Regions from separate parts of the Pseudomonas sp. FG29 genome, predicted to be linked through region 2. Evidence: riboswitches for the same ligand, from Rfam matches in the RefSeq annotation. Region 2 holds a riboswitch; each other region holds the start of a gene.
What was found. Region 2 has a riboswitch for cobalamin ahead of ACODS1_RS07890 (TonB-dependent receptor). Riboswitches for the same ligand answer to the same signal wherever they lie in the genome.
Positions count from the first base shown of each region.

Region 1: another riboswitch for cobalamin. It lies ahead of ACODS1_RS12150 (energy-coupling factor ABC transporter permease); the one in region 2 lies ahead of ACODS1_RS07890 (TonB-dependent receptor).
Region 3: another riboswitch for cobalamin. It lies ahead of cobO (cob(I)yrinic acid a,c-diamide adenosyltransferase); the one in region 2 lies ahead of ACODS1_RS07890 (TonB-dependent receptor).

Region 1 covers NZ_JBMDJU010000009.1:120,974-131,289, forward strand. Annotated here, with positions in the region: gene thiE (thiamine phosphate synthase) at 1-108, opposite strand, end outside; gene ACODS1_RS12130 (hydroxymethylpyrimidine/phosphomethylpyrimidine kinase) at 105-902, opposite strand; gene ACODS1_RS12135 (hybrid sensor histidine kinase/response regulator) at 1,132-3,543, shown strand; gene ACODS1_RS12140 (TetR/AcrR family transcriptional regulator) at 3,663-4,304, shown strand; gene ACODS1_RS12145 (acyl-CoA dehydrogenase family protein) at 4,301-5,950, shown strand; cobalamin riboswitch at 6,104-6,306, shown strand; gene ACODS1_RS12150 (energy-coupling factor ABC transporter permease) at 6,346-7,029, shown strand; gene amn (AMP nucleosidase) at 7,126-8,598, shown strand; gene ACODS1_RS12160 (hypothetical protein) at 8,702-9,511, shown strand; gene ACODS1_RS12165 (threonine dehydratase) at 9,514-10,316, opposite strand, start outside.
Region 2 covers NZ_JBMDJU010000005.1:17,361-27,676, forward strand. Annotated here, with positions in the region: partial or broken gene cfaB (C17 cyclopropane fatty acid synthase CfaB) at 1-449, opposite strand, end outside; partial or broken gene ACODS1_RS07865 (methyl-accepting chemotaxis protein) at 1,014-2,000, shown strand; gene ACODS1_RS07870 (methyl-accepting chemotaxis protein) at 2,142-2,855, shown strand; gene ACODS1_RS07875 (FecCD family ABC transporter permease) at 2,862-3,869, opposite strand; gene ACODS1_RS07880 (ABC transporter substrate-binding protein) at 3,866-4,894, opposite strand; gene ACODS1_RS07885 (ABC transporter ATP-binding protein) at 4,894-5,700, opposite strand; gene ACODS1_RS07890 (TonB-dependent receptor) at 5,780-7,879, opposite strand; cobalamin riboswitch at 8,144-8,337, opposite strand; gene ACODS1_RS07895 ((2Fe-2S) ferredoxin domain-containing protein) at 8,459-9,151, opposite strand; gene ACODS1_RS07900 (cobalt-precorrin-6A reductase) at 9,382-10,101, opposite strand; gene cbiE (precorrin-6y C5,15-methyltransferase (decarboxylating) subunit CbiE) at 10,098-10,316, opposite strand, start outside.
Region 3 covers NZ_JBMDJU010000014.1:18,069-28,384, forward strand. Annotated here, with positions in the region: tRNA gene ACODS1_RS15205 (tRNA-Pro) at 15-91, opposite strand; gene ACODS1_RS15210 (YgdI/YgdR family lipoprotein) at 210-431, opposite strand; gene mobA (molybdenum cofactor guanylyltransferase MobA) at 517-1,098, opposite strand; gene moaB (molybdenum cofactor biosynthesis protein B) at 1,164-1,703, shown strand; gene ACODS1_RS15225 (molybdopterin molybdotransferase MoeA) at 1,700-2,914, shown strand; gene ACODS1_RS15230 (NAD-dependent deacylase) at 2,919-3,698, shown strand; gene ACODS1_RS15235 (C40 family peptidase) at 3,755-4,387, shown strand; gene ACODS1_RS15240 (C40 family peptidase) at 4,473-4,997, shown strand; gene ACODS1_RS15245 (sensor domain-containing diguanylate cyclase) at 5,006-6,445, opposite strand; cobalamin riboswitch at 6,914-7,123, shown strand; gene cobO (cob(I)yrinic acid a,c-diamide adenosyltransferase) at 7,300-7,911, shown strand; gene ACODS1_RS15255 (cobyrinic acid a,c-diamide synthase CobB) at 7,911-9,203, shown strand; gene bluB (5,6-dimethylbenzimidazole synthase) at 9,200-9,853, shown strand; gene cbiB (adenosylcobinamide-phosphate synthase CbiB) at 9,857-10,316, shown strand, end outside.

The DNA.
Region 1 (10,316 bases), on a different contig from region 2:
CTGCAGCAGCCGCGCACCGCCAATCAGCGCTGCTTCGGCGTAGGGCAGCAGCTTGCCGCCGGCCAGCAGCGGCGTATCGGTGATGGCGTAGAGGCCGCGCAGGCTCATTGGCCGTAATCCAACGGTAGGCGGCGTGGCACGTACTGGCCGTGGCCGGGTTGCTCGGCGTCACGCAGGGTGCGCCAGGTGTAATCCAGGGCGCTTTTCACCGCGCTGACCAATTCTTCACCCAGCGCCAGGCGACCTGCCAGGGTGCTGGCCAGGGTGCAGCCGGAGCCATGGTAGCTGCCGGGCAGGCGTGCGCAGGTAAAGGTATGGCGGCTGCCATCGCGGCAGTAGAGGCGGTTGTGCACTTCGGCTTCGTCGCCGTGGCCGCCTGTAATCAGCAGGTGCTCGATAAAGGGCAGCAGTTTCTCGGCGCATTCGTCGGCTGTGCCTTCCGGCAGCTCGGCGAGGATGCGCGCCTCCGGCAGGTTCGGCGTGGCGATGGTGGAGACGGCGAACAGACGCTCGCGCATGGCGTAGCCAACGTCGTCCTTGCCCAGTGAACCACCGCCACCGGCACGCAGCACCGGATCGCAGACCAGCGGGACACCGGGCAGTTGGCTCATCACCTCAAGCACGGTCTCGACCATCTCCACCGAGCCGAGCATGCCCAGCTTGACGGCGGCGACCGGCATATCGGCCATCACCGCGCGGGCCTGGGCCAGTACCCAGTCGCGGTCGAGCACACGGAAGTCGGAGACGTTGACGGTATCCTGCACGGTCAGGGCGGTCACCGTCGGTGCGGCGTGGCAGCCTTGAGCCAGCAGGGCTTCGATATCGGCCTGCAGGCCGGCACCACCGCTGGGGTCGTGGCCGGACATGCAGAGCACTACGGGGCGGGAGTTTGGCGTTTTCATGGTGCGCGAGCTTATCACTAACCGCTTCTCGCGGCCTCACCACGCATTGCCGCACGGGGCGGCCGGGCGGCTTTTCTGCACTGGCGTGCCGCAAGCGAGCGGGCAAATCTGGAAAAGCGAGTCGACTGCCCCTAGAGTATCGGCATTCGAATATAAGTCTGCCGTGCGTGACGACATCATCGAGGGGTAATGGGGTCCCGATGTCGTCCGACAGGGCTCGTGGGGTTGTATGTACCGGCTGCTCCTGCTCTTCGTGAGCCTCGTTCTTTCCTCGCTGGCAGGTGCCGTGACCTTCGACGAGCAGACGCGCGCACTGCCGCTCGGGCAGAGTATGTACGTGTTCGAGGACGTGCGCGGCGACGCCAGCATCGACGACATCGTTTCTCCGGCGCTGGAGCGCAGTTTCGTTCGGCACGAACGGCCGGTGCTCAATGCCGGCTATTCGCGCTCGGTGTTCTGGTTGCGCCTGGATTTGCAATACCAGCCGCAGAGCCTGAAAGGGCCGCGCCACTGGTTGCTGGAACTGGCCTACCCGCCGCTCGATCATCTGGAACTCTACAGTCGTGGTGCCGACGGCCGCTTCAGCCTGGCGCAGCGCACCGGCGACGCGCTGCCCTTCGACAGTCGGCAGATCAAGCAGAACAATTACCTGTTCGAACTCGAACTGCCGCCCGGTGAGTCGCAGCGCTTCTACTTGCGCCTGGAAAGCCAGGGCTCGATCCAGGCACCGCTGACGCTGTGGGCGCCCAACGCCTATCTGGAGCAGCAGCCCGAGCGCATCTACGTGCTGGGGATCATCTACGGCGTGCTGCTGGTGATGCTGGTGTACAACCTGTTCATCTTCCTCAGCGTGCGTGACACCAGCTACCTCTATTACATCCTCTATATCGCCTCGTTCGGCCTCTATCAGGTATCGGTCAACGGCGCCGGCATCGAGTATTTCTGGCCCAACAGTCCCTGGTGGGCCAATGCCGCCACGCCATTTCTGATCGGCTCGGCCGCGCTGTTCGGCTGCCAGTTCGCGCGCAGCTTCCTGCATACCTCGGAGCACAGCCCGTGGGTCGACCGCAGCCTGATGTTGCTGATGCTGTGTGGCACCGTGGTGATGATCCTGGCACTGACCATCAGCTATGCCACCGCATTGCGCCTGGCCACCTACCTGGCGCTGGGCTTCACCGTGGTGATCTTCGCCGCCGGCATTCTGGCCTGGCTGCGCGGCATGCGCGTGGCGCGCTATTTCATCTTCGCCTGGACGGCCTTCCTCGTCGGTGGGGCGATCAATACGCTGATGGTGCTGGGTTATCTGCCCAACGTCTTCCTCACCATGTATGCCAGCCAGATCGGTTCCGCCATCGAGGTCGGCCTGCTGTCGCTGGCGCTGGCCGACCGCATCAACGCCATGAAGGAGGAGCGCGCGCGTATCCTGCAGGACGCCGGGCACAAGCTGGAGGCGCTCAACCAGGAACTGGCCGACAGCAACCGGTTCAAGGATGAATTCCTCGCCACCGTCACCCACGAGTTGCGCACGCCGATGAACGGCGTGATCGGCTCGCTGGAACTGATGCAGACGGTGAAGATGGACGTGGAACTGGAGCAGTACCAGAAAACCGCTGCGGCCTCGGCCCGCGACATGATGCGCATGGTCAACGACATCCTCGCCCTGACCGAACTGCAGGCCGGCAAGCTCTACCCGCGCCGCGAGGCGTTCAGCCTGCGCGGCCTGTTCGATGGGCTGCGCGCCCAGTATGCGCCGCGTGCCGAAGAGAAAGGTCTGCGTTTCGAGTTGAACCTCGATGACAGCCTGCCGGACATTCTCGAAGGCGATGCCGGCAAGCTGGCGCAGGCGCTTGGCTACCTGCTGGACAACGCCATCAAGTTCACCAATGAAGGCCAGGTCAGCCTGGAGATCGGTCGGGCCAGCCGGGCAGGAGAAGGCTTGCCCCTGACCGTGGTGGTGAGCGACAGCGGCATCGGTTTCGACCCGGCGGAGAACCTCCTGTACCAACGTTTCCGTCAGCTCGACGGTTCGATGACGCGCCAATATGGCGGTCTTGGCATCGGCCTGGCGCTGTGCCGGCAACTGGTCGACCTGCTCGGCGGCAGCCTGACGCACGACTCCACGCCTGGCCAGGGCAGCCGCTTCCGTCTCGATGTACCGCTGACCTTGCCTCAGCAACCTGCCAGCGCGGGCGTGCGGCCTGTCCGACGTAGCGGCGGGATCGCGCAACGCACACCGCAGCAGTGCACGGTGCTGGTGGTTGAGGACAACGCCATCAACCAACTGGTGACACGCGGCATGCTGCTCAAGCTCGGCTACCGCGTGCGCACGGCCGACAACGGCGCCGAAGCGCTCGAGCTGCTGCGTCACGAGCCGGTGGATGCGGTGCTGCTGGACTGCCAGATGCCGGTGATGGACGGCTTTGCCACCTGCCGCGCGCTGCGTGGCCTGCCGGGCTGCGCCGAATTGCCGGTGCTGGCGATCACCGCCCACAGCCACAGCGGGGATCGCGAACGCTGCCTGGCTGCCGGCATGAGCGACTACTTGGCCAAGCCGGTGAAGTTCGACGAGCTGCGCATCCTGCTGCATGACTGGGTGCTCTGCCGCCCAGTGAGCGCTACCAGCGGCACTGCGGCGGTTTGACCGCCACGCGGTTTACCGTTCATCCCATTCCCGATTCGGCGGCAGGTTTGGCCGGATCGTCGCTTTAGCCAAGGTCTGAATCCTGATTCACTGGGTGCGAATGAATCAGGATTCAGACCATGGCCTATCACACCAGTGAAGCGCGCATCGACCGCGATCAGGCGTTGCGCCAGCGTATCCTCGATTGCGCCCTGAAGCGCGTGGTCGAGGGCGGTTTCGCGGCCCTCACCATGCAGGCGCTGGCCGGCGATGTCGGCATCGCCACCGGCAGTCTGTACCGCCACTTTCGCAGCAAGGGCGAACTGGCAGCGGAGGTGTTCGCCACGGCCAGCCAGCGTGAGGTCGACGCCTTGGCCGTCGCACTGCGTGGTCCCGGTAGCGCGGCCGAGCGCTTGCGCCTGGGGCTCGAGCAGTTCGCGGCGCGGGCCTGGCAAAGCCGTCGTCTGGGCTTTGCCCTGATTGCCGAACCGGTCGACCCGGAAGTCGACGAGCAGCGCCTGCTCTATCGCGAAGCCTATGCCGAACTGTTCGTCGATCTGCTCGGCGAGGGCGTTCGTGCTGGCGAGTTTCGCATCGAGCAACTCGGCCTCACCGCCGCCTGCCTGGTCGGCGCCATCGCCGAAGCCTTGATCGGGCCGCTGTCGCCACCCGCCCGGGCGGCGCGCGAAGCCGGACATGTCGGCCTCACTCTGGATCAGGTCAGTGCCAGCCTTGCCACCTTCTGCCTGCGCGCCGTCGGCGCCGAGGACTCCACGCGATGAAACCCAGCCTGCACGCCGAAACTCATGATGTGTTCAACCAGGTGCCGAGCCTGGACGGCGCTAACCTCTATCGGCTCGACCTGCCATTGCAGGAGTGGACTCGTCGTTATGACGGGGCCTGGGCCGACGAGCGCCTGAGTGCCTACGGCGCATTGGCCGGTGGCACGCTGATGCAGGCCGGCTTTCTCGCTAACGAGAACAAACCGGTGTTCAAGAGTCATGATCGCTACGGTAACCGCATCGACCTGGTGGAGTTCCATCCGGCCTATCACGAACTGATGCGCACGGCGGTCGAGCATGGTCTGCCTTCGTTGCCCTGGGCCGATCCGCGTGCCGGCGCGCATGTCGCCCGTGCCGGCCTGACCTACCTGCACAGCCAGGCCGAGGCCGCCAGTGGCTGCCCGCTGACCATGACCTTTGCCGCCGTGCCGGCCATTCGTCTGCAGCCCAACGTGGCCGAACAGTGGCTGCCGAAGATCCTGTCCACCGAGTACGATCCGAGCAACCTGCCGATGGAGCAGAAAACCGGCGTCACCATCGGCATGGCCATGACCGAGAAGCAGGGCGGCACCGACGTGCGTGCCAACACCACCCGCGCCTACGCCATCGGTCTTGGCGGGCCGGGGCAGGGCTACGAGCTGGTCGGCCACAAATGGTTCTGCTCGGCGCCGATGTGCGACGCCTTCCTCACCCTGGCCTACACCGACAAGGGCCTGTCGTGCTTTCTGCTGCCGCGTCATCGTCCGGACGGCACGCGCAACCAGTTCTACATCCAGCGCCTGAAGAACAAGCTGGGCAACTGGGCCAACGCCTCCAGCGAGGTGGAATACCGTGGCGCCTTTGCCTGGATGCTCGGCGAGGAAGGGCGCGGCGTGCCGACCATCATCGAGATGGTGGCCATGACCCGCTTCGACTGCATGGTCGGCTCCAGCAGCCTGATGCGCCAGGCCCTGACCCAGGCCGCGCACCACTGCGCGCACCGTCAGGTGGGCGGCAAGCGGCTCGCCGACCAGCCACTGATGCAGAACGTGCTCGCCGACCTGGCGCTGGAGAGCGAAGCCGCGCTGGCGCTTTGCATGCGCATGGGCCGCGCGCTCGATCACCAGCATGATGCGCAGGAAGACAAGTTCGCCCGCCTGGTCACCGCCGTGGGCAAATACTGGATCTGCAAGCGCGCCCCGGAAATGATCTACGAGGCCAGCGAGTGCATGGGCGGTGCCGGTTACGTCGAGGAAACCATCCTGCCGCGCCTGTACCGCGAGGCGCCGGTCAACTCGATCTGGGAAGGCTCCGGCAACGTGCAATGCCTGGACGTGCTGCGTGCTCTGTCCAAGGAGCCGGGCGTTCTCGATGCACTGTTCGATGAGTTGGGCGATGGCCACGGCGATGCCCGCCTCAAGGCGCATATCCAGCGCCTTAAAGCCGATTTTGCCGATACCGCCGATATCCAGTACCGCGCCCGCCAACTCACCGAAGATATGGCCGTGGCCCTGCAGGCCAAGCTGCTGCTGGAGGCAGGCAACGCCACCGTCTCCGATGCCTTTATCGCCAGCCGCCTGGAAGGCCGTGGACGGGTCTACGGCACTCTGCCGCGAGGTGTCGACGTCGAGGCGTTGCTGGCGCGTAGCACGCCGAATCTGCTTTGATTCTTGAGCGATCTTTAACAAGGAACAGTTGGTGGATTTTTAGCGGCTGATTTTTCCCTTTGGGATAGTTGGTCGTACTAAACGTGCTCCCCGCGCCAACAGGGATGAGTCAAGCGTGCCAGCCCGGCGCGCTGTTTTTTAGCCCAGTAGGCGAGTAATCTGGCGGCCGATGGTTCTGCGTGCACGTACGTGACGCGGATGAAAAGGGAACAGGGTGCGGCGAGTCTCGCCAATGCCCTGGCTGCCCCCGCAACTGTAAGCGGCGAACGATGCCCTCATGCCACTGACTCCGGTCGGGAAGGCGGGCGAAGTGCCAAGCCGTGAGCCAGGAGACCTGCCATCGAATCCATCGATCCTCCAACTCGTCGCGCGGTGGGCGCGGCCAAGGAACTTGCATGCATATCGAACCCGGTGTCGTCGAAGGCGCCAAGATCTTCCTCAGCTACGCAACCGCAGTCGGTGCCTTCGGGCTGACCGCCAAACTGGCGCGCGATGCCATCCGCGACAACGGCGGGGCGACCGCCCTGGCGCTGCGCAGCCTGCTGACCACGGCGCTGGTGTTCTGCTTCTTCGAGGTATTGCCGCACCATGCGGTTGGCGTTTCCGAGGTGCACCTGATCCTCGGCTCCACCTTGCTCCTGCTGTTCGGCGCCGGTGCCACGGCCGTCGGTCTGGCCGCTGGCCTGCTGCTGCAAGGGCTGTTGTTCGCCCCATTCGACCTGCCGCAGTACGGCATGAACGTCACCACGTTGCTGGTGCCGCTGTGGGCCATCAGTGTGCTGGCCAAACGTATCGTTGCGCCCGGTACCGCCTACGTCGACCTGTCCTACAAGCAGGCGCTGGCGCTGTCGACCGCCTATCAGGGCGGCATTGTTGCCTGGGTCGGCTTCTGGGCCTTCTACGGCCATGGCTTTACCAGCGATAACCTGGCCGCGGTGGGCAGCTTCGGCCTGGCTTATATGAGCGTGATTCTGGTCGAGCCGCTGATCGACCTGGGGGGGCTGGCTGGTGCCAAGGCGCTGGCGCGTTTCAGCCGAGGCCCGCTGTTCAACGTGCGACTGCATCAGGCAGCCGTCTGATGCAAAGTGCGGCGGCCACTGGTTCGGTCGCCGCGCTATGTTTTGCCATGAGGTTACAGGCAAGATAGGGGCGTTCGTTCAGCCAGGAAGACGCCTGTGAAAGCCTGTTCCGATGATTTCATCGTTGCCCATACCCCTGAAGAGGCGGTCGACCGCCTTGCTGCGCTGCACCAGGAAGCCACCGGTGCCCTGAGCCACGCGCTCAAGCGTTACCTCAAGGAGCGCATCCGCCCGGATGCCAGCGAGCACTGCCTGTTCCGCTACCCCGAACTGCGCCTGACCTACCTGTGCCAGGGCGAGGTGCCGACCACCGTGCGCGCCTACGCCAAGGTGCAGATCCCAGGCACCTACGCGATCACCGTGACCCAGCCGGCGGCCTTCCGCAAATACCTGCTGGAGCAGCTGCGCCCATTGATGAACGACTTTACCGTGCGGGTGGAGGTCGGCCGCAGCCAGCAGAACATTCCCTACCCTTACGTGGTTGAGGGCGGCGATGAGCTGGCCGGCAGTGGCGTGACTGCCGCCGAGCTGGCGCGGGTGTTCCCCAGCACCGACCTGTCCGCCGCCACCGATGGCACCGCCGATGGCCTGTACGACTGGGAGAACATCGACCCGCTGCCGCTGGCGCTGTTCGACGCGGCGCGTACCGACTTCTCGCTCAAGCGCATCCAGCACTACACCGGCAGCGACTGGCGCCATGTGCAGCCCTGGATTCTGCTGACCAACTACCACCGTTACGTCGACCAGTTCATCCGCCATGGCCTGGATATGCTGGTGGGCGACTCGCGTTTCACCCGCATGGTGCTGCCCGGCAATGTGGTGATCGAGCGCGGCATGAACGAAGGCGAGATGCAGGCGATCATCGAGAACGTGGTCTGGCACCGCTACCAGATGCCGGCCTACCACCTGCAGGCCGAAGATGGCCATGGCGTGACGCTGGTGAACATCGGCGTCGGCCCGTCCAACGCCAAGAACATCACTGACCACCTGGCCGTGCTGCGCCCGCACTGCTGGTTGATGATCGGCCACTGTGGCGGCCTGCGTCAGTCGCAGACCATCGGCGATTACGTGCTGGCCCACGCCTACATGCGCCGCGACGGCATCCTCGACCGCGTGCTGCCACCGCACATCCCGCTGCCGGCGCTGGCCGAAGTGCAGCAGGCGCTGCAGGAGGCGGCCAAGCAGGTGACGGGCGAGCAGGGCGATGAGCTGAAGAAGCGCCTGCGCACCGGCACCGTACTGACCTATGACGATCGCAACTGGGAACTGCGCTGGGCCCAGGAACGCCCGCTGATCAACCTGTCGCGCGCGGTGGCGGTGGACATGGAAAGCGGCACCATTGCTGCGCAAGGCTATCGCCTGCGGGTGCCCTACGGCACGCTGCTGTGCGTGTCCGACAAACCCCTGCACAGCGAGATCAAGCTGCCCGGTGCGGCGGGCGCCTTCTACGAGCGCGCGGTGACCCAGCACCTGCATATCGGCATCGCCGCCCTAGAGCTGATGCGCAGCCAGCTCGACTCGCTGCACTCGCGCAAGCTGCGTAGCTTCGACGAGCCGCCGTTCCGTTGATAAGCAGGGCGTGGCCTGACGCACAGTCTGGCCACGCCCTGGCGGCGCTTGCCCGCGCTCTGCTTTAGACTCGCCTGCATCATGGACGAACGAGGCGATACACATGGAACAGGCACGTCTGCTGCTCACGGCGCTGTGGGAACCCTGCAGCTTCTTCAGTCTTTTCCTCTACACCGGCCTGGCCCTGTCGCTTGGTGCGGTTGCGGGTCTGTTGCTGGCGCTAAAGCTGCACCGATTGGGCTGGCTGGCGCGCAATAACCGCTGGCACCATTGGCTGCTCAAACTCTACTTTCTGCTGTTGCCGCTGGCCGGAGGGTTTCTCGGTTTCCAGGGCGGATTGCTGTATGGCAGCCAGCAGCAGATCAATCGCCATCTCGACAGCTACGCCCCCGTGGTGCAGGAGCTTGCTGATGGCGTCTGGAGTGATTTCCAGGCTTATGTCGAGGCACAGGGCCAACAGGGCGCCCTGGCGGTGCGCGATGCCAGCGTGCAGGAGGTGCTCAACCAGTTGGCGCTGGACTACCTGCGCAGCGAACGGCTGCTGGAGGCCGAGGCCCGTGCCGATGCCTCGACTGCCGAGCGCATTGCCTTCGACCTGTTCGACCGTCTGCGCGCCAGCCTGCTAGGCAAGGCGATTGGCGAGATGGCGGTAGAGAAAACCGCCCGTTACAGCGGGCTCCACGAGAAGGTGCTGACTCAGGTACTGGATGCCCGTATCGAGCAGCTGTTCCAGGCCGAGTTTCTTCTCGGGTTGTTCAAGAAGCAGGTCGGCCATGTGTTCAAGCCGTTCTATATTGCCCTGCTGATTCAGCTCGCTCTGTTGCTGGTACTGATCTCGGCCGAGTGGGGCCTGGCGCGTTGGTTACGGCAGGCACCCGCTCGTCAGCCTGCCGAGCCGCTCGCCACGGTTTGAGTTCAGGCGGCCACCGGCGCCTCGTCACGCAGCAGCTCGGCCAGCGCTGCGCGGTCGATATTGGCGCCGCTGAGTACCACGGCCAAGCGCTGCCCGGCATTGAGTTCGCGCTCCTGCATCAGAGCCGCCAGTGCGGCAGCGCCGGCACCTTCGGCGAGGTTGTGGGTGTCTTCGTGGTAGGCGCGGATGGCGGCGCGAATTTCCTCGTCGTTGACTCGTACGATGCGTGCAGCGCCGGCGCTGAGCATGTCCAGTGTCAGTTGCTGCGGCTGGCGGCAGGCCATGCCGTCGGCCAGGGTGTCGGCACGTTCGGTCTGCACCAGGCAACCCTGCTCGAAGCTGCGTGCATAGGCGTCGGCACCGCTGGCGACTACGCCGATGATCTCGGTGTCGAGACCAAGCAGGTCGCGGGTACGGATCATCCCGCAGATGCCCGAACCAAGGCCGATGGGCACATAGACCCGGCGCAGATTCGGCACCGCTTCCAGCAGCTCCAGGGCGTAGGTGGCCACGCCGCGCACCAGATCCTCATGCAGTGACGGTACCCAGTGCAGGTTGTCGCGCTCGGCCAAGCGTGCCGCTTCTGCGCGGGCCTCGTCGAAGTCGCGGCCATGTTCGATCACCTCGGCGCCGAGGGCGCGCATCGCCGCGTTCTTCTCGCGGGCGTTGCCGTGCGGCACCAGAATCCGAATCGCCAGGCCCGCTTGACGCGCGGCCAGCGCCAGACTCTGGCCGTGATTGCCACGGGTGGCGGTGACCAGCCCGCGCACCTGCGGCTCGCGGCGCAGCAGGGCGTCGATATAGA
Region 2 (10,316 bases):
GTGGCGCATCTTCGCCTGCTGGGCCTGGTCGAGGCTTTCCTTGCCAGTCTCGAAATAGGCGCAGGAGTAGACCATGTCGCGATCCAGCCACAGCCGATAGAACTCGTTGGACAGGTCGTAGTGGTAGCTGATCGCCTCGGCGTCGCTGCGCTTGTCGTGGGCCGTGTGCAGTTCCACCGGCGCGCTGTCGTCACCCAGCAGCGCGCTGCTCAGTGCATCGCCCAACTCGATGGCCGCCTCGATGGGGCCTTCCAGCTCCACCCGGCCCTCGACATAGGCCGCGCCCAGCGCATCCAGGCTGGGGTGGGCCAGTTGGCTAACCAGGCTGGGATCCTTGACCACCAGCGTCAGCCGCGGTTTCGGCCCCAGATCCATCTGCTTGCCGTCCCACAGTTTCGACGCAGCGGCAGTTGCAGGTCACGAAGTGCGGTGGGCAGTTGCGCAAGCATGGTCGTCCCTCCTGATCAGGTGTGATGGAACCTGAAGCAGATGACCGGGCCATGCCTGGCCAGGTTCGCTCAAGCTGACTAACGGCAACAGGCTGCTCTGAACCACCCGTCAGAAGCGCAGCACAGGCCGCACTGATTAATGCTTCAAAAGAAATAAAAGACGCCAGAATTGCATTGGATCGATTTATCCAGCCCTGTCATAGTCCCGCAAGGCTGACTCCACCCTACAGGTCAGGGCGATCCTCTAGCGCCTGCCGCCAGATGATGGGTAAGCCGCCTACTCATAAAGAAAACCTGGCCGATACCATCGAAGCTAATAAGACAACAAGAACGACTGCCCATGCCCTCGACTCCCTGCCTGACTCCACGAGTCATCCGCTGCCAAGAGAATCCTGACGTGGCTCCGTTCAATCGGTGCTGGACTGCTGTGTGCCTGCCCTCGAACACACGCACCGTCCATCCGCCACTCAAGGAGCACGTCGTATGAATCGCTGGTTGGTAAACCTGAGTGTCGCCAAGAAACTGATCGCCGGCTTCGGCCTGCTGCTGATCATGAGCGTTCTGATGTTCTCGGCTGGCTGGTACGCCCTCTCCAACCTGTCCTACCGCATGGATCGCATGAGTGCGGTCAACCAGTTGATGCAGCATCTCTCGGACATGCGCCTGGCGCGTGCCGCGTATCTGCAGAGCAACGGCGAAGAGAAAGCGGCTGCCGAGCTGAAGCAGCAGATCGTCACCATCGAGCAGAATCTGGCCGACCTGCGCGGCTATTTCATGACCCAGGAAAACCAGCAGAAGATCGCCCAGATGGACGAGGCGCTGGGCAACTACCAGGCGCTGATCAAGGACATGGAAGGGGCTTACCAGCAGATCGCCTCGTCGCGAAACTTGCGCCGCAGCAGCGGCGATCAGGCCCTGGCATCCCTGGACAAGCTGGACAGCTATGTCAGTAGCGACACACTGGACGTCGAGCGGACATACGCACGCTACAAGGTGGTGAAGACCATCCAGATGCAGTTCCTCTTCGCCCGCTTCGAGACGCGCGCCTACAGCTACAGCGGCAAGACCGATCAATACCAGTCGACCCTCGATGCCATCGACAAGACCCTGGGCAATCTCCAGCCCCTGCGTGCGACGCTGAGCGATGCGCCGCCCGCACTGTTTCAGGAGATGGAGCAGTCCATCCGCACCTACCGCGATACGCTCGACACCCACCAGGCCGCCCTGCTGCGCATCGATCAGGATCAGAAGAAAGCCAATGCGCTGGTTCTGGCAATGGTCGAGCACTGTCAGGCGCTGTATGACAACCAGATGCAACGGCGCAACGAAGACACCCAGCAGGCCTCGGGGATGCTGCTGGGCTGCCTGGCACTGGCGCTGATCTTCGGCATCGTCGGCGCCCTGCTGATCACCCGGCAGATCGTCCCGGCCCTGCGCAGCGTGCTACACAACGTGCAACGCATCGCCAGCGGCGACCTCAGCCATCAGGATCAGGTGCAGCGCAGTGACGAGATCGGTCAGTTGCAGCAAGGCATGAATGCCATGACCAGCAGCCTGCGGCAGTTGATCGGGCATATCGGCGACGGCGCCGCGCAGATCGCCAGCGCCACCGAAGAGCTTTCCGCCATCACCCAGCAGACCCGTGCCGGCGCCAACGAGCAGAAGCTGGAAACCGATCAGGTGGCCACCGCCATGCACGAGATGGCCACCTCGGTGCAGGACGTGGCGCGCAATGCAGTGGAAACGGCGCACGCGGTCGAGCACAGCGCCCAGGAAGCCAGCAGTGGTGCGCAGATCGTCAACAAGGCCATCGCCCAGATCGACAGCCTGTCCAGCGAGGTGGAGCTGACCGGCGAGGCCATCAGTGCCCTGGCCGAGGAAAGCGGACGTATCGGCGGCATGCTCGATGTCATCAAATCGGTGGCCGAGCAGACCAACCTGCTGGCGCTCAATGCCGCCATCGAGGCAGCGCGTGCCGGCGAAGCCGGGCGTGGTTTCGCCGTGGTCGCCGACGAAGTCCGTGGCCTGGCCCAGCGCACGCAACAGTCCACCCAGGAAATCGAGACGCTGATCGCTGCCCTGCAGCAAGGCACGCTCAAGGCCGTGCAACGCATGGAAGGCAGCCGCAACCTGACCCACAGCAGCGTCGAACTGGCCCGCCAGGCCGGCGCGGCCCTGCACAGCATCACCGCGAGCATCGGCAACGCTCAGGGCATGACCCAGCAGATCGCTGCCGCCGCCGAACAGCAGGGTGCGGTGGCCGAGGAGATCAACCGCAGCGTGCTCAACGTGCGTGGCATCACCGAGCAGACCTACACCGCCAGCGAGCAGACCAGCCAGGCCAGCCAGGAGCTGGCACGCCTCGGCAGCTCGCTGCAAAGCCAGGTGCAGCGTTTCCGTCTGTAAAAGCGACTAGCGGCGCCTGAGCAGGGCCACGAAGAACACCCCGCCGATAGCCGCGGTGACGATGCCGATGGGCAGATCCTGCGGCGCCAGCCAGGTGCGCGCGGCGACATCGATCCAGACCAGGAACAGCGCCCCCAGCAGCGCCGCCACCGGCAACACGCGGCGGTGCTCAGCGCCGACCAGAAAGCGCGCCACATGCGGCAGCATCAGGCCGACGAAGCCGATGGCGCCGGACAGCGACACCAACACGCCGGTGAGCAGGGAAGCCACCACGAACACCAGCAAGCGCACGCGGCGCGGCTCCAGGCCCAGGCTCACGGCGCTCTGCTCGCCGGCCATCAGCGCGTTGAGTGCGCGGCCCAGGCCGAGCAGCACGATCATGGCCAGGGCCAGGCACAACGCCGGTAGCCAAAGCAGTTCCCAGCGCGCCAGGCCGAGGCCGCCGAGCATCCAGAACAGCACCGAGCTGGCCGCATGCGGGTTGCCCAGGTACAGCAGCAGGTTGCTCGCCGCCATCATCACGAACGACACCGCCACCCCGGCCAGCAGCAGGCGGTCGCTCTCCAGACGCCCGCCCCGGCTGGCGATGGCCAGTACCAGCAGCATGCTCGCCAGGGCGCCGATGAAGGCCGCCAACGGCAGGCTGAGCAGCCCGGCGAACTCGCCCAGATAGAGCACCACGATCACCGCACCGAAGGCCGCACCGGAGCTAACTCCGAGTAGATGCGGATCGGCCAGCGGGTTGCGCGTCACCGCCTGCAGCACGGTGCCGACCAGCGCCAGCCCGGCGCCGACCAGCGCACCGAGCAGCACCCGTGGCGCGCGCAGTTGCCAGACGATGCTGTCCTGGCCGCTGTTGATCGGCATCTCGGGCGTGATGCCGAACAGGTGCTGGCCGAGGATCGCCAATACGCGATCTAGCGGCACCTGCGCCGCGCCGAAGGCCAGCGACCAGGCGCAGGACAACGCCAGCAGCCCGGCCAGCCCAAGCAACAGCAGGCGATAACGACTCACCGAGCGAAGGCCTCCGGATGCAGCGCAGCGGCCAGGGTCTCGATGGCGGCGGCATTGTCCAGGCTCGGCGTCACCGCCAGGTAAGGCAGCACCACGAAGCGTTGTTCACGGATCGCGGTGACACCCTGCAGCGCCGGGTGCTGCAGGAGGAAGTCGCGCTTCTGCGCCGCCGTGCGCTCGCCGTAGTCGACGATCAGGATGACTTCGGGATCTTGCTCGACCACCGATTCCCAGCCCACCTTGATCCAACTGCCGGCCACACCGTCCATCACGTTGCGCCCACCAGCGGCCTCGATCAGCGGCTGCGGCATGCCCTGGCGCCCGGTGCTGAAAGGCAGGTCTTCGCCACTGTCGTAGACGAACACCCGTGGCCGCTTGGGCTGTTCACCCAGGCGCGCCTGCACCGCCGCCACCCGCGTCTGCATGCCCTGCACCAGCGCCTCAGCGCGATCCTCGACGGCGAAGATGCGCCCGAGGTTGTGCAGATCGGTGTAGACATCGTCGAGGCTGGCGACGCGTCCCGGCATGACATGCGCGCAGGACTCGCTCAGCTCGTACACCGGGATACCGAAGCGCTCCAGGCTGGCCGGCGTGACCTCGCCGCCGATGCGCATGCCGTAGTTCCAGCCGGCAAAGACGAAATCGGTGCCGGCGCCCAGCAGGTTTTCCAGCGACGGATAGCGCGCGGCCAGTTCAGGCAGGCCGTCGAGCTGTTCGCGCATGCTCGGATCGAGGGTCTTCCAGCCGCTGATACCGGTGTAGCCGGCCATGCGCTCTTTCAGGCCGAGGGCCAGGAGCATGGCGGTCATGTTCACGTCATGGCTCACGGCCCGTTGCGGCGGCTGGGCGATGGTGATTTGTCGGTCACAACTGGTGACGGTGACGGCCCAGACGGGGCTGGCCAGCGCCAGCAGGATTGCACCAATGAATGTAGGAGCGAGCTTTGCTCGCGAAGCTTTTGTCTTTACCCACGATTCGCGAGCAGAGCTCGCTCCTACAGGTTCGACCGTTCGTGAGCGCTTCATCAAAGGATCCAGGTAATACGCGGGTAACCCGCCAGTGGATGGGTGTCGACCAGCGCCTGCACACCGAACACCTGTTGCAGCAGCTCGGCAGTGAGCACCTCGGCAGGCGTGCCGACGGCCACCAGGCGGCCCTGGTCGATCACGCAGAGACGGTCGCAGAAAGCCGCCGCCAGGTTCAGGTCATGGAAGCTGGCCAAGGTCGCCAGCCCCAGCGATTTGATTTGCCGTAACAGTTCGATCTGGTAACGCGGATCGAGGTGGTTGGTCGGCTCGTCGAGGATCAGCAGTTGCGGCTGCTGCACCAGAGCACGGGCGAGCAAGGCACGTTGCTTCTCGCCACCGGACAGGCGGGCGAAATCCTGCTGCGCCCGCTCGCTCAGGCCGACCCGCGCCAGCGCCTCATCGACCAGGCGCTGATCCTCGCTATCGTCGCCGTCGAACAGCCCCTTGTGCGGCGTGCGGCCCATGGCCGCCACCTCGTGCACACGTAGGCCGAAGTCCTGCGGGAATTCCTGCAGCACCACGGCCACGCGCTGCGCGCTCCAGCGTGGCGGGCGCTGCCACAGCGCCTCGCCGCCCAGCTCGACACTGCCGCTGCACGGCCGCTGGAAGCGATAGGCGCAACGCAGCAGGCTGGTCTTGCCGCTGCCGTTGGGGCCGATCAGGCCGAGCAGCTCGCCGTCACCGATGTCCAGGTCGATGGCTTCGAGCAAGGCGCGCTGGCCATCCGGCGACCAGGCCAGGTCACGGATGCGCAGGCGCGGCTCGGGTGCCGCCGTACGGCGGCTCGCGGGCGGCGAGAACAGGCTGAACGACCAGCCCGAGGCGCTACTCACTGACACAAGAACTCTCCACGTGCGGCGCGCCGAGACAGGCACGCGCGCTTCAAAAGCTGTAATCCGCCGTGACGAACAGCGAACGCGGCGCGCCAAGGAACCACTGCTGACCATCGCTGCTGGCACTGGTGGCGTACTGGCGGTCGAACAGGTTATTCAACTCCAGGCCCAGGCGCACGTCCGACAGCATCTGCCAGGCGATATTCGCATCGACCACCGTGTAACCCGGCACCTTCTCGGTATTGGCCGTATCGACATAACGTGCATCGACATAACGCGCGCCGATGCCGGCCTCCACACCACTGCCGAGAGCCTTGTTCAGCCACAGGTTGGCCGTGCGCCTGGGCACGTCGACCGGGCGATTGCCGCTGCGGTCGCCGCCGCCATCGACAAAATCGTCGTACTCGGCACGCACGAACGCCGCGTTGGCCGAAACCTGCCAGCCACGCCCCAGCGCCAGTTCAAGCGTGGCCTCCAGGCCATCAGAGGACTGCTGACCGATCTGCTCGGTGGGTGATGTCGGTGTCTCACGGCTGAGCAGCTTCTCCTTGACGATGTGATAGGCAGCCAGCGTCCACTCGCCCTGCCCGCCCCAGAAAAGCTGCTTGAGGCCGATCTCGGTCTGCTTGGCTTCACTCAAGTCGAACTGTTGCTGGCTCGGGTTGAGAGTGAGCAGGTTGCTCACCCCTTCGGTGCTGGTGGCGTACTGGCCGTACAGCGACAGTTCCGGGGTCAGGGCGAAGACCAGGCCGGCACGCCAGTTGTCGCCCGTGAGGCTGCGGTCGACACGGCTGTCATCGACCCGATTGCTGCGCTCGAGATGCACCTGATCGCGGCGCACGCCAGTGACCAGCGCCAGGCGCTCGGTGAGCTGGGTGCGGTTCTCGGCAAACAGCGAGAACTGCCGGGCCAGGTTCAGCTCGCGTGGGCGGTAACTGTCGGTGCTCTGGTAGCTGCCGCCGCCGGACTGACCGAGCGGTACGCTGTCAGTGAAGGTGTTGTCGAAATCGTGGTGGCGGGAGAAGCGAATATGGTTGTAGTCGACACCGACCACCGTGCGACTGTCGAGGCCGAGCAGGGCGTGATCGAGGCTGAAGCTCTGGCGGTCGCCGAGCTGCTCCTGGTTGTGCTTGATGCGCCAGAAGTCACCGCGCTCGACCGTATCGCCCGGCTGCCAGCGGTAGGCCTCGCTGTTACGCCAGTAGCGCTGGGTCTTGACGTAGTAAAGCTGGTTGTTGGCCGTCAGTGCGTCGTTGATGCGCCAGTCGGTCACCAGGCGGGTGATCTGGTCGTTGTAGTGGATATCGGCGTTGGCGACGTTGTAGTTGCGCTCGCGCAGGCTCTCGCGGAACTTGCCATCGACCAGCGGCGTGCCGAGGTAGCGCTCCGGACTCTGCTCACCCTGGTCGTGGAACAGGGTGAAACTCAAGTCTTCGCTGGCATCCCAGCGCAGCGCGGCGCTCAGCGCCAGGCTGTCGGAATCACCCCGGTCGACCCAGCCATTGCTGGCCTGTTGATTGAGGTTGAAGCGATAGCTCAGTGCGTCGCTCAACGAACCGCCGCTGTCCAGCGCGGCCTGGCGGCGGTCGTCGCTGCCATAACCCAGGCGCAGGTGATTCTCCACCGGCCCAGCGAAGGGCTTCTTCGGCACTACGTTGATCACCGCGCCGGTGGCGCCTTCGCCATAGAGCACCGAGGCTGGGCCTCGCAGCACATCGATACGCGCCACCGACCAGGTGTCCACCGGAAAGGTCACGGTGCCGGCGCCGACGTACTGGCGGGTGCCGTCGTAGAGCTGCATGGTCGCCGAGTGGCCGGTGAAGCCGCGTGCCGATAGCGCGGTGCCACCATTGCCGGGCGTGCCGATAAAGCTGATGCCGGGCGTGCGGGTTACTGCATCCTGTACCGTCAGGTTGTTGCGTTCACGCACCTCGGCGCCGCTCAGGCTGCTGGTGCTGGCCGGGGTTTGCATGGCCGAAAGCTCCAGACGCGAACCGCTGGTGGTGGGCGTGCGCAGGTCGCTTTCGCCCTCCTCGGCGGCCTTGGCCTGGACATCGAGTGCGGGCAGATCGACAGCCTTGTCGGCCAGGGCCAGGCCGCTGAACAGCAGGGCCAGCGGCCAGGTGCAGTGAAGAACAGGGTTTCGCACGGCAGTAGTTCCGTTGTTGCGCGGAGAATCGAAGGATGGAATGTAATTGTTATAACATAACATTATCGATCTTCGCAGCCTGGAATACAGGCAAGCAGGAGCCGTGACCGAAATGGCCAGAGAAGGTTGTTTGAAGCGGAAATGGCGCGCCATGAGTGTTCCATCGTCAGGGAAAAGGCACGGCAATCCGATGGAAATGCGCAACAGCAGACAGGAGCGCGAGCGCGCCCTACTGGAGTCAACGCCCGCCCACCGCGGGTTGCCAGACACAAACGACTCCAGGCCGGTCTCCGGGCTTGCGAGGGTCATGAACGCATCGCCTTCCCATGCGCGTGGCGCACAGTGGCGTATCGATGCGGTCGCTCGCTTACCGTTGCGGGGGCAGCGTCGGACTTCAACCGACTTCCCGTTTCACCTCACGCGCGGCGGCGTGAGACACCTGAAGCGGGGCGGATATGACCACCCGCCTCCGTTCAAGTCAAGGCGCGGGGCCGACTGTGGGAGGCGCTTTAGCGGCGATTGCTCTTCTATAGGAGCAGTTGGGCGGCATTGCGCGTCAGCCGCGAAAGGGGGCGGACATTAAGCCTGCTCATCGATCCGCAACTCCGGCAACGCCCTGCCCGCCACCAGACGCTCGTCGACCAGGCGGATCACCGCCGCTTCATCCTTGATGCCATACCACTCGCCCTGTGGATAAAGGCTCGCGGTCGGGCCCAGGTCGCAGGGAAACTGGCACTGGCTGCGGGTGATATGCACACCGCCCTCGCACTCCAGCTTGCCGGCGGCCTTGAGCCGCTGACGCAGGGTTTTCCACAGGCCCAGCGCGCCCTTGCGCGTGCAGCGCGGGCCGTTGCACAGCAGCAGGCGCTGCGCATGCGGCGGAATCTGCGACCAGGCATGGTGTTCCGGCACGGCTGGCACGTCGCTGCAGGGGATATGCGCTTCGCGGCGCTCGAGCAACGCGCCCAGGCCATCGAGCCAGGTGTCTTGCATGGCGGTGCAAACCACGAATACCTCGCTCCCGTTCCCGCGTTCGGCGATGCACTCGCGCAGCCAGTCGCGGTGCGCAGCATCGGCGCGCGGCTCCAGATCGACCACCAGCAGCGGGCGTGGCGCCTCAATGATGGCCTGCCAGAAGCTGTCCTGCTCGCTGTCATGCAGATGCGCCTCGCCCAGCAGCGTTTCGATACGCTGCTGCAGGCGCTCGGACGATGCACCACGCCCCAGGCCGGGGCCGATAAACAGGATGCGCGCGTAAGGGGCTTGGCTCATGACAGTCTCCAAAACGGGGCGGCAGTCTAGCAGCGCAACGGCAAGCGTAGGGCGGGTGCAACCCGCTAGACCGACATTGGCGGGTTTCACCCGCCCTACAGAAGCAGCGCTTCGCCCCAGGCATCCAACTCGGTGAACTCGCGCGTCACCACTGGCAATGGCAGGCGGCGTGGCGTCAAGCGTAGGGCGGGTGTAACCCGCCGGGCTGACGTTGGCGGGTTTCACCCGCCCTACAGGGGCAGCGCATCGCAGAGGGCGTCCAACTCCGCAAACTCGCGCGTCACCACCGGCAATTCGGGACGACGCAACAGCAGCACCGGCAGGCCCAACTCACGCGCCACCTGCAGCTTCGGCTCGGTGGACGCGCTGCCGCTGTTCTTGCTGATCAGCACGTCGCAGCGGATGCGGGCGAACAGTGCACGCTCCTCGTCCAGGGAGAACGGCCCGCGCGCGCCGATGATCTCGGCGCGCGGCGGTGCCAGCTCGGCCTGCAGGCAGCGCACCGTCCAGTGCTGGTGCTCAGGAATCTCATGCAGATGCGCCAGCGGCTCGCGTCCGGAGGTGAAGAAGGGCCGTTCGAATGGCGCCAATGCGCGGGTCAGTTCATCCCAGCCGTCCACCTCGCGCCAGTCATCCTCCACGCCTGGCTGCCAGCCGGGTCGACGCAGCGCCCAGCAGGGCACGCCGGCGATTTCGGCGGCACGGGCGGCGTTATGGCTGATCTGCGCGGCGTAGGGGTGGGTCAGATCCAGCAGCAGTTCGATGCCTTCGCTGGCGATAAAGGCGACCAGTCCTTCGGCACCACCGAAACCGCCGACGCGCACACGGCAGGCCAGGTCGTCCGGCACGCGTCCCAGACCGGCCAGGCTGTAGACCGTCTCCGGCCCCAGCCGGCGCGCCAGGCGCAGCGCCTCGGTGGTGCCGCCGAGCAGCAGGATCCGCGCACTCATGGCTTGCGCACCGTCAGCAGGGTGATCGGCAGCGCCGCACGCCAGGTGTCGAAACCACCCAGCGGCTGCGCCTGGGCCACGGTCAGACGCAACAGCTCACCGCCGTGCTGCTCGCGAAAACTTACCAGCGCCGCCTCACTCTGAAGGGTCACGGCATTGGCCAGCAGACGCCCGCCCGGCTTGAGCGCAGCCCAGCAGTCATCCAGCACACCGGG
Region 3 (10,316 bases), on a different contig from region 2:
CGGGTTTTCTGATTTGGTCGGAGAGACAGGATTCGAACCTGCGACCTTCTCGTCCCGAACGAGACGCGCTACCAAGCTGCGCTACACTCCGAATGTGGTGCGTATTCTACTGAAAAACTTTTACCGCACAAGGGGTTAGCCTAAAAATTTTTTAGCGCTATGGCGGCGGATCGTCTCTCGGGCCTGCTTGGCAGGCCCGATCTCCGTACTCAGAGTTCCTTGACGGTTTGCACCTGATCCTTGTTGATCGTGGCGCGCTTGCCATCGAGCTGCTCGAACTCGTAGAAGCCGGAATCCTCGTCATAGGTCGGTTTGTCCACGGTCTGGATCTCGCGGCCATCGGTCAGGGTGATGACCGAGGGCGAAGCGCAGCCGGCGAGGGTGGCGAGACCGAGCGCGAGGAACAGGGCAGGAACGATCCGTTGAGTCATGGTTTGTCTCCTTGGGTGATGCAGTGGTTATACCCTGGCTCTGACGCCGCAAAGTAAGCGGAGTTCCCCGCTATCCCTCGTGAAATCAAAGGTTTTCCAGCGCTTGTGGCGTATTGATATTGGCCAGTCGCGGATCATCGGGTGAGCATTCCAGGGCGATGGGGTGATGCTGGATGAACCAGCGCTGAGGGCTGCGCTCCCCGCGCGCCCAGGCCTGCTCCAGATCATCTTTCAGTCGCGTCGGCAGCAGGCAGAACAGCGGTTCCCAGTATGGCCCCTGGCGTACCACGACAGGATTATCGCCAGCCCTGGCCAGCAGGGCGTCGAGCAGTTGTCGATCTATCCGTGGTGCATCGCATGGCAACACCAGCAGTTGGGGGTGCCTGGCGATGGCCATGCCTGCGCGAATGCCGGCCATGGGGCCCTGAAAGGCCTGGTCGTCGTCCGATACCAGGTGGTCGGCATACGCTGCGTAGCGTTCATGGTTGCGGTTGCAGGAGATGATCAGGTCGTCGCTCAAGGGGCGCACCTGCTCGTGAAGCCAGGCGATCAACGGGCGCCCCTGCCAGTCGAGCAGACCCTTGTCGCGCCCGCCCATGCGCTGCCCGCGGCCACCCGCGAGCAGCAGAACCGAGCAGGGGATAACAGGTGAGGACGGCAGGGGCATGGCTCAGTCTCCGGGGGCGGCCTGTGATATAACTTCGCGCATTGTCTCCCAATTGGAAGCCTGCCATGAACCACAAAGCGGATGCGCTGTTCGTGCCCCTGAACATCGCGGTTCTGACCGTTAGCGATACCCGTACCCTGGAAACCGATACCTCCGGCCAGTTGCTGGTGGATCGACTGAGCGAGGCGGGGCATCACCTTGCCGCGCGCGTGCTGCTCAAGGACGACCTGTACCGCATTCGCGCCCAGGTCGCGACCTGGATCGCCGAGGATGAAGTGCAGGTGGTGGTGATCACCGGTGGCACCGGCTTCACCGGTCGGGACAGCACCCCGGAGGCGGTCGCCTGCCTGCTGGACAAGCAGGTCGATGGTTTTGGCGAGCTGTTCCGGCAGATTTCCGTCGCCGATATCGGCACCTCCACCGTGCAGTCGCGTGCGCTGGCCGGACTGGCCAATGGCACCTTGGTTTGCTGCCTGCCAGGTTCGACCAATGCCTGTCGTACCGCCTGGGACGGTATTCTTGGCGAGCAGCTCGACGCCCGTCATCGCCCCTGCAATTTCGTGCCGCACCTGAAGAAGGCCGCACCCTGCGAGAGCCGCGGATGAGCGGTGGCGCGCAGCCTGGATTGATGCCGTTGGAGCATGCGCAGCAGCGCCTGTTGTCACTGGCCGAATCTTCCCTGATCACGGAAACCGAATGCGTTGCGCTGGCCGAGGCTGACGGACGTGTGCTGGCCGCGCCTCTGGTCGCCACGCTCGACCTGCCGCCCTGGGACAACAGCGCAATGGACGGTTACGCGCTGCGCTTGGCCGATTGGCAGGGCGTTGCCTTGCCCGTCAGTCAGCGCATTCTCGCCGGTTCCGCGCCGCAGCCGCTGGAGCCGGGCAGCTGTGCGCGAATCTTTACCGGGGCTCCGATGCCTGCAGGCGCCGATACGGTGGAAATGCAGGAAAACGTCGAGCTGGATGCAGAAGGGCGTGTGCTCTTTCGCCAGGCGTTGCGCCCTAGGCAGAACGTTCGTGCCCGGGGGCAGGAAACCCAGGTGGGCGAGTGCGTGCTGCCTGCAGGCACGCGCCTTGGCCCCATCGAGCTGGGTTTGGCCGCGTCGCTGGGTGTTGCGACTGTCGAGGTTCGGCGCGCCGTGCGGGTGGCGGTGCTGTCGACGGGGGATGAGCTGGTCGAGCCCGGTCAGCCGCTGGAGGCCGGGCAGATCTACAACAGCAATCGCCGTCTGCTGATTAGCTGGCTGCAGCGGCTCGGATGCGAGGTGGTCGACGGCGGCATCCTACCGGACGACTTGCCGCGAACCCGCGAGGCGCTGGCGGCGCTCAAGGGTGTCGATCTGATTCTCTCCACTGGCGGGGTATCGGTAGGCGAGGCGGACTTTCTCGGTATTGCCCTGCGCGAGGCCGGCGAGCTGACCCTGTGGAAGCTGGCGATCAAGCCGGGCAAGCCGCTCACCTTTGGGCATTACCAAGGTGTGCCGGTGATCGGTCTGCCTGGCAATCCGGCCTCGACCCTGGTGACCTTCGGGCTGCTGGCGCGGCCTTATCTGCTGCGGCGCATGGGTGTGCAGCGGGTCGAGCCGTTGGCCTTCGAGATGCCAGCCGGTTTCATCTGGAGCAAGGCCGGGCAGCGTCGCGAATACCTGCGCGCGCGCATCGAACAGGGGCGTGTGGTGCCCTATGCCAATCAGAGCTCCGGTGTGTTGCGCAGCGCCGCCTGGGCCGAGGGGTTGGCCGAGGTGCTGGAAGGGCGAACCCTGGCTGAAGGTGATCGTCTGCGCTTCATTCCGCTCAGCGAACTGTTGGGCTGAGCGCATGGACGCCGCGCTGCGCGAGGTTGCTACAGCTCTTGCTCGGGCCGAGCGGGTGTTGATCATTACCGGAGCGGGGCTTTCCGCCGACTCCGGGCTGCCGACCTATCGCGGGATTGGCGGCCTCTACAACGGACGCACCGCAGATGGCCTGCCCATCGAGGCGGTGCTGTCCGGGTCGATGCTGCAGCGTGATCCAGCCCTGTGCTGGAAGTACCTCGCTGAACTCGGCGGGGCCTGCCTGAAGGCTGCGCCCAATGCCGGGCATCTGGCCATCGCCGAGTTGCAGCGGCTGATTCCGGGTTGCTGGGTGCTGACCCAGAACATCGATGGCTACCATCGTGCTGCCGGCAGTCCGGTGGAGCGCCTGATCGAGATTCATGGCGAGCTGACGCCTTTGTACTGCCAGTCCTGCGCGGCGCAGGACGACGAGCTGGCTGCGCATTTGCAACGACCGTTGCCGCCGCGCTGCCGCCTATGCGGTGGCATTCTGCGTCCGCCGGTGGTGCTGTTCGAGGAAATGCTGCCCGAGGCGGCCATCGCGACGCTGTATGCCGAGCTGCGCAAGGGCTTCGATGTGGCCCTCAGCGTGGGAACCAGCTCGACCTTTCCTTATATCGTCGAGCCGGTGCTGCGTACGCGTGAGCGTGGAGGGCTGGCGGTGGAGATCAATCCGGGCCTGACACCCTTGAGTGCCGAGGTGGATATCCGCTTGGTGGGGACGGCCTTAGATGTGTTGCCAAAACTACTGAGTCACATTTCTAACGATAGAATTTGCAAATAGCGTTTATAGAGGGCATAGTCGCGCACTTACGAACTTTCATCGACACGGTCGTGCCCATGCTAAAACGCTTCGCACCCCTCGTGCCCCTCGCACTCACGGTGTTTCTCGCTGCCTGCGCAGGTCACTCGCCGCAGTCGCAGCCGCAGAATGACAAACCCGTCGCAGTGCAACCGGACTTCCCATCGCGTCCTGTTTCTCAACTGGACGGCGTCGACAGCGACGAAGCCGCTGCCGCCGCGCTCAACGGCAAACCTTACGAAATGCCTCAGCTGGCTGACAGCCTGCTGGATCTTGGTCGCTCGCTGATCGGTACCCGTTACCGTTATGGCGGTACCTCGGTACAGTCCGGCTTCGATTGCAGTGGCTTCGTTGGTTATCTGTTCCGGGAAGAGCTGGGGCTGCAACTGCCGCGCTCCACGCGTGATCTGATCAAGCTCGATGCTCCCAAGGTGGCGCGTGCCGACCTCGAGCCGGGTGATCTGATCCTGTTCAATGATCGTGGTCGTGGTCGGGTCAGTCATGCCGGTATCTACATCGGTGACGATCAGTTCATCCATTCCAGCAGTCGTCGCAGTGGCGGCGTGCGCATCGACAGTCTCGATGACAGCTACTGGAATCGCAGTTACCTGGAAGCCAAGCGCGTTCTCGCACTGGCCCCTCAGGAAGAACTCCACGCCCAGCACCCCTGATCGATACGGCGCAGCCTGACAGGCTTGCGCCGTTCGTCGCTTATCGGCAGAGTAGGGCGCACTCAGGCTCAGGATCGTCCCGCCAATGCCTTTCACGCTCCGTCTTGCCTTCATCGCATCCATCGCTCTGCTGAGTGCCTGCAGCAGTTCTCCTCCCGCGCCCCAACCCACTTACAACCCGCCACCCATATCGCTCGACGCGCCCGGCGCTGCCGAGGATGTGTTGTTCCGCGCTCTGGGCCTGGTGGGAACGCCGTATCGCTATGGTGGCAACACACCGGATGGTGGTTTCGATTGCAGCGGCCTGATTGGCTATGTGTACCGTGATGCGGCAGGTATCAGCCTGCCGCGCTCGACTCGTGAGCTCAGTGCCATGCGTCGCCCGGGCGTTGCGCGCGATGCGTTGCGCAGTGGTGATCTGGTGTTCTTCGCCACCAATGGTGGCGGTGCGGTGAGTCATGCCGGCATTTACGTGGGGGAGGGGCGCTTCGTGCACGCGCCCTCCACTGGCGGCACGGTACGTCTGGACAGCCTGGACAATCGCTACTGGCGCAGCACCTACCTCAGTGCCAAGCGCGTGCTGACGCCCGAGCTGGCGCACAACCCCTGAAGCGTCATTCACTGATGTTCGATGCGGTTGCGTCCGGCGCGCTTGGCGCGATACAGCGCCATGTCACTGCGTGACAAGGCCGCCTCCGCAGCCTGATCGTCATTGCTGAGGGTCGCTACACCCACGCTGGTCGCCAGGTGAGTCTGCTGGTCGCCATGCTGCAACGGCGTGCGTGCCAGCTCCTGCTGGATGCGTTCGGCGAAGCGCAGGGCGGCATCGAGATCCGCATCGCACAGCACGACCGCGAACTCTTCTCCGCCGATACGGCCCGCGGCGTCGGTCTTGCGCAGGTGGGCACGGATCACGTCGGCGAAATGGCGTAGCGCCTGGTCGCCCACCGAATGGCCCCAGCTGTCGTTGATTACCTTGAAGTGATCCAGATCGAACATCAGCAGCGTGGCATTGCGGATGATCGAGCGTCTTAGTCGCGCCAGTTCCGCGTCGAGCTGACGGATGAAATGGCGGCGGTTGGAGAGTTGGGTCAGCGAGTCCGTCGTTGCCAGAACATTGAGCTCGACCTCGAAGTTCTTGCGTTCGGTGATGTCGGTGATGAAGCCATGCCAGAGCACGCTGCCGTCGTCCTGGGGAGTCGGTCTGGCCGCGCCTTGGCACCAGGTATGGCTGCCATCGCTGCGGCAGACCCGATATTCCAGGCGCCAGGGCGTGAGGTTGCGGGTCGCGCTTTCCAGCGATCCCATGTAAAGCCCAAGATCATCCGGGTGCAGCAATTGCCGCAGGCGCTGCGGGTTGGCCTGCAACTCGGCCGGGGAGACACCGTAAATCTCCTGTGAACCGGCGCTGATGTAGGTGAACTGGCCGCTGCCATCTGCCTGGGCATGGAACTGGAAGACCATGCCGGGGATTTCATTGCTCAGTGCGCTCATCAGTTCGGCCGTCTGCTCGAGCTGCTCGGCCATGTTGCGCAGCGCGCTGATGTCGGTCGTGGTGCCGACCATGCGCAGTGCCTTGCCGCTGCGGTCGCGTTCCACCACCTTGCCACGGCTGCGCACCCAGAGGTAATGACCGTCGCGGTGACGGATGCGGTGCTCGACCTCGTAGGCTTCGGTACGTTGTTCCAGGTGGTCGATTATGGTGGCCTGAACGCGGGCGAGATCGTCCGGATGGATGCGTTTGTAGCTGTCGTGAATGTCGTCGCCGATTTCATGCTCGGCATAGCCGATCAACGCCTTCCAGCGTGGCGAGTAGTGAATGCGATCCTTGTTCAGGTCGCGATCCCAGATGCCGGTGTTACTGCCGTCGATGGCGAGCGCCATGCGTTGTTCCCGGCGCATCAGGGCTTGCTGTTCCCAGGTGATTGTCAGCAGCGTGTCGAGGCTGCTGACGATATCGCTCAGTGCCTCGCTGCCATCGGGCGTTTGCGCGCGCTCGTGGAAAAGGCACAGCAAAGCCTTGCCGGCCGCCAGCGGGAGCAGGCTCAGGGCCTGCACGGAATCTGGCGGATCCATCCCGAGCTGACGGGCGATCGCTTGCCGATCTACGAGATGTCGTGCGGTTTCGGGCCACTGCCCTGGGTGCTGGGCGGGCGTATCGGCAAGTGGCTGTCCGCTGAACGCGACGACGTGAGCCTGATGCGGAGCTTTCTCCAGCACGAGCGCCGTGGAGGCATGCGTGTGCGTACAGGCGAGCCGCAGCAGTGGCAAGCAGGCTTGCGCAAGAGGTGAATGCGACCCGTTGAAGGCAAACGTGAACAGCATTGGGACTCCACGTTCGTGAAAATGGGTGGCGCGAATAGGGGTTCAGGATTTGGTGCGAGCGGAATCTGCCGTCGCGCGCAGGCTTTGAGTTCGGTTATGGGCATTAGTTTAGGCGCGAGGGCGCATTGTGCCATTAATCCGGGTGCATGGGCGGAGACGGCGCAGCGCCGAAGATTGACGCGCAGCCCTGCCAGCCTCTACCCTGCGCGCCTTGCTTCAGGTGCCCCGCGTCGCTGTAACCGGCGACCGAGGGGTGAAACAGGGAAGCCGGTGCGCATGCCGGCGCTGCCCCCGCAACGGTAGGTGAGTCAAACGCCGCTTCAGGCCACTGTGCAAGGCACGGGAAGGCGCGGCGGGGCGCCATTGGCGTCGCTCACGAGCCCGGAGACCGGCCTGTCGCAGTTTCATGGCATCGCGGAGGGCGCTGTCCGGCTTACGCCCCGGTTCAACCGGGGCGTTCGTGTTTGCGTCTTCCGCCTGCCTGACCAGCCACCAGCGCCTGGAGACGTCGCGTGCACTCGCATGCTTCCTCACCATCGTCGCACCTTCGAATGACGGTGCCGGCGCCTGATGTACGGGAACACAGCATGAGCGAATCCGCCGAACGCGATGCCCGCCACAAGGCGCGCATGCAGCGCAAGAAAGCCCTGATCGACGAGAAGATTGCCCAGGCCCAGGATGAATATGGCCTGTTGCTGGTGCATAGCGGCAATGGCAAGGGCAAGAGCAGCAGCGCCTTCGGTATGGTCGCGCGCGCCCTCGGTCACGGCATCAAGGTTGGTGTGGTGCAGTTCATCAAGGGCGCGGCCAGCACCGGCGAAGAAACCTTCTTTCGCCGCTTCCCCGAGGAAGTCAGCTATCACGTGATGGGCGAGGGCTTCACCTGGGAAACCCAGGATCGCCAGCGCGACATCGCCAAGGCGCAGGAGGCCTGGGCCGTGGCCCGGCGCCTGCTCAGCGATGAATCCGTTGGCCTGGTGGTGCTGGATGAGCTGAACATCGCCCTCAAGCACGGCTATCTCGAACTGGACGCGGTGCTGGCCGATATCGAGGCTCGGCCACTGCTGCAGCACGTGGTGGTGACCGGCCGGGGCGCCTTGCCGGGGATGATCGAGGCGGCCGATACGGTTACCGAGATGAGCCTGGTCAAGCATGCCTTCAAATCCGGGGTGAAGGCGCAAAAGGGCATCGAATTCTGATGACGACACGTCACTGCCCGGCGCTGCTGATCGCCGCGCCGGCGTCCGGCCAGGGCAAGACCACCGTTACCGCAGCGCTGGCGCGCCTGCACACCCGGCAGGGGCGCAAGGTGCGGGTGTTCAAATGCGGCCCGGACTTTCTCGACCCGATGATCCACGCCCGTGCCAGCGGCGCGCCGGTGTATCAGCTCGACCTGGCCATGGTCGGCGAGGCGGAGAGCCGTCGTCTGCTGTGGCAGGCCGCTGGCGAGGCCGATCTGATTCTGATCGAAGGGGTGATGGGCCTGTTCGACGGCAAACCCTCGGCCGCCGACTTGGCGCGCCACTTCGGTGTGCCGGTGCTGGGGGTTATCGATGGTGCGGCGATGGCGCAGACCTTCGGTGCGCTGGCCCATGGCCTGGCCACCTTCCAGCCGGATCTGCCCTTTGCCGGGGTGCTCGGCAACCGCGTTGCTAGTAGCCGCCATGGCGATATCCTGCGGGATGCCCTGCCGCCTAGCATTCGCTGGTTCGGCGCCTTGCCGCGCAGCGCCGCAGTGGAGTTGCCCAGCCGCCATCTGGGCCTGGTGCAGGCGGGCGAGTTGACGGATCTGGATGCGCGCCTGGACGCTGCTGCCGATGCACTGGCTGCCAGTGCTGATGTCGATCTGCCGCCGGCGGTAAGTTTTGCCGCGCCGCAGATCGACGAGCCTGCGCCCCTGTTGAACGGTGTGCGCATCGGCGTGGCGCGCGATGCCGCGTTCGCCTTCCTGTATCAGGCCAACCTCGACCTGCTGCAGGCGCTCGGCGCCGAGCTGTGCTACTTCTCGCCGCTGGCCGATAGCGAGCTGCCCGAGGTGGACAGCCTTTACCTGCCCGGCGGCTATCCCGAGCTGTACCTGGCCGAGCTGGAAGCCAATCAGGCCATGGCGGCGGCGATCCATGCCCATCATCAGGCCGGCAAGCCGTTGCTCGCCGAATGTGGCGGCATGCTCTATCTGCTGGACGAGTTACGGGACAAACAAGGAGCCAGCGGGCGCATGCTCGGTCTGCTGGTCGGCAGCGCCGCCTTGCAACCGCGCCTGACCGCGCTGGCTCTGCAGGCGGTGACGCTGCCGGAAGGCGAGCTGCGCGGGCATAGCTACCATCATTCGCGCCTGGACAGCCCGCTCGAACCGCTGGCGCTCGGTCGCTGCCCGAACGGCAAGCCGGTGGCCGAAGCGGTCTATCGTCTCGGCCGGCTGACCGCCAGCTACATCCACTTCTATTTACCGTCCAACCCGGAGGCGGCCGCCGCGCTGCTGCGCCCATGAGCGAGCACGCGTTCAGCCCCGAGGAGCGCGCGGCGGTGTACCGCGCCATCGCCGAGCGTCGCGATATGCGTCATTTCGCCGGTGGCGAGGTGCCGCCCGAGGTTCTGGCGCGTCTGCTCGAAGCGGCGCACCACGCGCCCAGCGTTGGGTTGATGCAGCCCTGGCGCTTTTTGCGTATCAGCGATCCGCAACTGCGTGAGGCGGCTCATGCGTTGGTGGAGGCCGAGCGGGTGCGTACCGCCGAAGCCCTGGGCGAGCGCAGCGACGCGTTCATGCGCCTGAAGGTCGAGGGTATTCGTGACTGCGCCGAGCTGCTGGCCGTGGCGCTGATGGACGGGCGCGAAGCGCATATCTTCGGCCGACGCACGCTGCCGGAAATGGATATGGCCTCGGTCGCCTGCGCCATTCAGAATCTGTGGCTGGCCGCGCGTGCCGAAGGGCTGGGGCTGGGCTGGGTGTCGTTGTTCGACCCAGAGGCGCTGGCCGAGTTGCTGGGCATGCCGGCAGGCAGCAAACCGGTGGCGCTGCTGTGCCTGGGGCCGGTGCAGGCCTTCTATGAGAAGCCCATGCTGGTGGAAGAGGGCTGGGCCACGCCGCGCCCACTGAGCGAGTTGCTGTTCGAGAATCGATGGGGAGAGCAGGGTGACTGAACGATGAGCCTGGCGCTGATCACCTGTGCCGGCGTGGCACTGGATGCCGTGTTGGGCGAGCCGCGCCGTGCGCATCCGCTAGTGGCCTTCGGGCGTCTGGCCGAGCGTCTGGAGCAACGTTTCAACCCGTCCGGTGGCGGCTGGCGCAGCCATGGCGTGACTGCCTGGTGCCTGGCGGTGTTGCCGCTGACCCTGCTGACCTGGCTGCTGGCGCATATCAGCGGGCTGAGCTGGGCGGTGGAAATCTTTGCCCTGTACTTCGCCCTTGGCCTGCGCAGCCTCTACGAGCACGCGCAACCGGTGGCGCAGGCGTTGCGCCTGGGCGATCTGCAACTGGCGCGCGAGCGCGTCGGCTGGATGGTCAGCCGCAATACGGCAGCGTTGGACGCCACCGGGGTGGCCCGCGCCGGTACCGAGTCGGTGCTGGAGAATGGCTCCGATGCGGTGTTCGCCGCCTTGTTCT